One region of the Pseudarthrobacter phenanthrenivorans Sphe3 genome, then DNA from elsewhere that is predicted to be linked to it. Evidence: predicted binding sites of a transcription regulator. Region 1 holds the regulator's gene; the other holds the start of a gene.
What was found. The regulator HrcA, encoded in region 1, represses chaperone genes, less so after heat shock. The targets are predictions, from matches to a motif close to TTNGCACTCGNNNNNNNCGAGTGCNAA.

Region 1 (2,464 bases):
CCCAGACCTTTTCCACCAGTTCGGCGTCGTGCTTTCCTTCCACCCAGATGCGGCTCGCCTTGGCCACCTGTGCGCGCTGCCCGGCAACGCGCACGGATCCGGAGGCGGTCCTGCCCGCAGCCGCCCCCGCTGCCTGCCTTGGAGCCGGCGGCATGAGCTGGATGGGCCGTCCCTCAAGGAGGAACCCGAAGCCCAGCCGGAACGACCTCGACTTGCCGCGCCGGTCCTCCAAGGCAACCACATGCATGCCGCCCGATTTTTCCACCCGGGTCACGGCACCCACCCAGCCCGACTGGACGTCCTCCAGCACCATTCCGCGCTCCACGGGAACCTGCGGCAGCGCTGCCTTCGACGGTGCGGACATGTCCTGTGGGCCCCAGTTCTGGTACTGCATGGATACACTCCGCCTAGCGCTAGATCACCTGTCCGGAATTTCGCCCGGAGCGGTACCAATGCTAGCAACGGGGAGAGTCATATTAGACTGTTAGCACTGAGGCATGTCGAGTGCTAACCCCTGTGGTGGCACAGTTGGAGGCGGCGGGTGCCGCCCCGACCCTGGATGGAGGTGGAGTGTTGAGCGAGCCGCGCAAACTTGAAGTACTCCGTGCCATCGTGGAGGACTATGTCCACTCCCGCGAGCCAGTGGGGTCCAAGGCCCTCGTGGAGCGGCACCACCTCGGCGTCTCCAGTGCAACGATCCGCAACGACATGGCAGCACTGGAGGAAGAGGGCCTGATCACCGCCCCGCACACCAGCGCCGGCCGGATTCCCACGGATAAGGGTTACCGGCTCTTCGTTGACCAGATTTCCGCCGTCAAGCCGCTCTCGCAGGCCGAACGGCGGGCCATCCAGTCGCTGCTGGAAGGAGCGGATGACCTGGACGATGTCCTGGAGCGCACCGTCCGGCTGCTGTCCCAACTGACCAACCAGGTTGCCGTGGTGCAGTATCCGCACCTGAGCCGGGCCCTCGTCAGGCACATCGAGTTTGTCCTCCTCGCTCCGCGGAAGGTGCTGGTGGTTCTGATCGCCAACAGCGGCAAGGTGGAACAGCGCGTCATTGACGTTGGACAGGACCTGGGGGATGAGGCCCTGGCCGCGTTGAGGGCCCGTTTCCTTGGGTCACTTGCAGGGACACCGCTGAGCCAGCTGGCCCATTCCCTGCCGGCAGTGGTGGCCACGGCGAACCCGGCCCAAAGGCAGGCGGCGCAAGCCCTGGCCCACGGGCTTGAGGGCCTGGCGCAGAACAGCCGCGAGGACCGCATGGTCATGGCTGGTACGGCAAACCTGGCACGGTCCAACGTTGACTTCCCGCTCAGCATCGGCCCGGTCCTGGAAGCACTCGAGGAGCAGGTGGTCATGCTTCGGCTGCTCAGCGAGATGGCCCAGGACCACCGCGGGGTGGCCGTCAGCATCGGCCGGGAGAATCCGTACGACGGGCTGGCGGAAGCCTCAGTCGTCGCCACGGGATACGGGCCCGACAGCGCGGCGAAGCTCGGCGTGCTTGGGCCGACCCGGATGGACTATCCCACCACCATGGCCGCCGTCAGGGCAGTTGCCCGTTACCTTTCCCGGATCCTGGGCCCCTGACATTCCATCGGGTGCCCCCACACCCCAGCGCATTTCCCGCAGTCCAACTGCAGGCAGTACAACAAGGAAGAGATACGAACTTTGAGCAGCCACTACGACGTCCTTGGAGTCTCACCGGAGGCCACGGGAGAAGAGATCAAGAAGGCCTACCGCAAACTGGCCCGCACCCTTCACCCGGATGTGAATCCCGGTGAAGATGCCTCGGACCGCTTCAAGGCAGTGACCCACGCCTACGAAGTTCTCTCGGATCCGCAGAAGCGCCGGGTGTACGACACCACCGGCAACGAAAACGGAACGGACAACGGATTCGGCGGCGGCAGCTACGCCGGCCAGGGCTTCGCGTTCCAGGACATTTTTGACACCTTCTTCGGGGCCGGCGGCACCTCCGGTCCGGCCTCCCGGGTCAGGCGCGGCCAGGACGCCCTCATCAGCGTCCGGATCGAACTGCGCGATGCCGTGTTCGGCGTCAACAAGAAGCTGGAAGTGGACACTGCGGTCACCTGCCCGACCTGCGATGGTTCATGCTGCCGCCCCGGCACCCACCCCGAACGCTGCGACATTTGCGGCGGCAGCGGCCAGGTGCAGCGCGCGGTCCGGTCCATCCTGGGCCAGGTCATGACGGCCGCACCCTGCGGCAGCTGCGAGGGCTTCGGCACCGTCATCAAGGACCCCTGCAACGAATGCAGCGGCCAGGGGCGCATCCGCAGCCGCCGTTCCCTCACCATCAAGGTTCCCGCGGGCGTGGCAACGGGCACCCGCATCCAGCTGTCGGGCCAGGGAGAGGCCGGTCCCGCCGGTGGGCCCGCAGGCGACCTGTACGTCGAGATCCGCGTGAACAACGATGCCACCTATGTCCGGGAAAACGACGACCTGCACG
Region 2 (2,464 bases), 810 kb from region 1:
TGCACTGCTCTACCGCGGCCGGAATTCCGCCGGCGAGGGCGACGGCGGCGAAGACGTCGACTTTGACGACCTGGGCCGCTGACGCTCCTTGCCGCCCGCGCTGGTCAGCAGGACACCGGAGATGACGAGTGCCCCGCCCAGGATCTGCGGAACTGTGATGGGCTGCCCCAGGACAACCGTGATGACGGCCGTGAACACGGCGATGAGGTTCAGGTAGTTGCCGGCGTTGGCCGCAGAGGTCCGCTTGAGGGCCAGGTTCCAGAGCAGGTAGGACCCCAGTGACGGGAAAACTGCGATAAAGGCCAGGGACCATCCTTCGGACGGGCTGCCGGGAAGGCCGGAACCAGTGGCCACGGCAAACGGAAGAAGGACGACGGCGGCCATCGCCACCTGCACGGCGGTGGAGGTGATTGCCGGGACGTCCAGCCGGCGGGCAATGATCGTATACAGGCCCCACACGGTGATGGCTCCCACGATCAGCAGCTCTCCAGTGTTGATGGAGAAGGTCAGGAGCCGCTCGAAGCTGCCCGCGGTAAGGACTATGAGGACGCCCAGCAGACCCAGCGCCACCCCAACCCAACTGAGCGGCCGTGGCCTGTCCCGGAGCAGGACGACTGCCATGACCAGGATCAGCGCCGGGTTCGCGGCAGTCACCAGCGAAGCATTAAGGGCGGAGGTGTGCTGCAGTGCGCTGTAGAGCAGCAGCGTGTAGCCGCTCATTCCCAGCCCACTCAGGAGCAGCAGGACAGGCCAACGGCGAAGGGCGGCGCGCCAGTCCGGCTTCTCCACCGCGTGCGCCAGGACCAGCAGCGGCACTGCGGCCAGGACCCAGCGCCAGAAAGTCAGCTGGAGCGGCTCCATGGTTTTCATGGCGGCCTGCCCCACGACGAAGTTTCCTGCCCAGAACAGGTTGGCAAGGATGAGGTAAACAGCTGCTCGCACCGGACAAATGTACACATGTACGGTTCGCGGATGACGAAACTCTGGCACTCGCCTTGACCGAGTGCTAACCCTTACATAGAGTCTTCATTAGCACTCTCCCTAGGAGGGTGCTAACACATGAAGAGCTGCCAGCCAGGCTGCTGCCGGCACCGCGACGACGGTTTGCCAGCCATGGCGGAAAGCTTTCCAGTCCACGAATTTGCTGACGAAGAAGGAGAGGTCCGAGTGTCGGTCTCTATTAAGCCTCTTGAGGATCGTATTGTTGTCCGCCCGCTCGAAGCAGAGCAGACCACGGCTTCCGGCCTGGTTATCCCGGACTCCGCGCAGGAGAAGCCCCAGGAAGGCGAAGTTGTTGCAGTAGGCCCCGGCCGCTTCGAGGACGGCAACCGCGTTCCCGTCGATGTAGCCGTCGGCGACGTCGTCATCTACTCCAAGTACGGCGGAACTGAAGTAAAGACCGGCGGCACCGAGTACCTCGTGCTGTCCGCCCGCGACGTCCTGGCGATCGTCGTAAAGTAACTCTCCGGATCCCCGCGCCGCTGGTCATGCATTCTGCTGCTCAGCGGCGCGGGGTTCTGTCTTGAAAGGACAAAACCATGGCAAAGCAGCTTGCGTTTAACGACGCTGCCCGCCGGTCTCTTGAAGCCGGCATCGATAAGCTCGCCAACACCGTCAAGGTGACGCTCGGCCCCCGCGGCCGCAACGTCGTCCTGGACAAGAAGTGGGGAGCTCCCACCATCACGAACGACGGCGTCACCATCGCCCGCGAAGTTGAGCTGGACGACCCGTACGAGAACCTTGGCGCGCAGCTGGCCAAGGAAGTAGCCACCAAGACCAACGATGTTGCCGGCGACGGCACCACCACCGCAACGGTCCTGGCCCAGGCGCTGGTCAAGGAAGGCCTGCGCAACGTTGCGGCAGGTGCTGCCCCCGGCCAGATCAAGCGCGGCATCGAGGTTTCCGTCGAAGCCGTCGCCGCCCGCCTGCTGGAGAACGCCCGCCCCGTTGAAGGCACCCAGGTTGCCAACGTGGCAGCCATCTCCGCCCAGAGCGATGAGGTTGGCGAGCTCCTTGCCGAGGCCTTCGGCAAGGTTGGCAAGGATGGTGTGATCACCATCGAGGAATCCTCCACCACGCAGACCGAGCTGGTCCTCACCGAGGGCATGCAGTTCGACAAGGGCTACCTGTCCCCGTACTTCATCACGGACGCGGACCGCCAGGAAGCCGTCCTCGAGGACGCCCTCATCCTGATCAACCAGGGCAAGATCTCCTCGCTGCAGGAGTTCCTGCCGCTGCTGGAGAAGGCGCTGCAGGCCGGCAAGCCGCTGTTCATCATCGCTGAAGACGTCGACGGCGAGGCCCTGTCCACGCTGATCGTCAACCGCATCCGCGGCACGCTGAACGTCGTGGCCGTCAAGGCTCCGGGCTTCGGCGACCGCCGCAAGGCCATGCTCCAGGACATCGCCACCCTTACCGGTGCACAGGTTGTGTCCCCGGAACTGGGCCTGAGCCTGGACACGGT

Region 2: groES (co-chaperone GroES) is a predicted target of HrcA. The motif match lies at 984-1,010, and genes of this name have one in related genera.

Annotation. Positions count from the first base shown of each region.
Region 1 covers NC_015145.1:2,107,071-2,109,534, reverse strand. Annotated here, with positions in the region: gene ASPHE3_RS09710 (DUF3097 domain-containing protein) at 1-394, opposite strand, end outside; gene hrcA (heat-inducible transcriptional repressor HrcA) at 574-1,587, shown strand; gene dnaJ (molecular chaperone DnaJ) at 1,669-2,464, shown strand, end outside.
Region 2 covers NC_015145.1:2,913,538-2,916,001, reverse strand. Annotated here, with positions in the region: gene ASPHE3_RS13465 (hypothetical protein) at 1-82, shown strand, start outside; gene ASPHE3_RS13460 (DMT family transporter) at 10-942, opposite strand; gene groES (co-chaperone GroES) at 1,168-1,461, shown strand; gene groL (chaperonin GroEL) at 1,539-2,464, shown strand, end outside.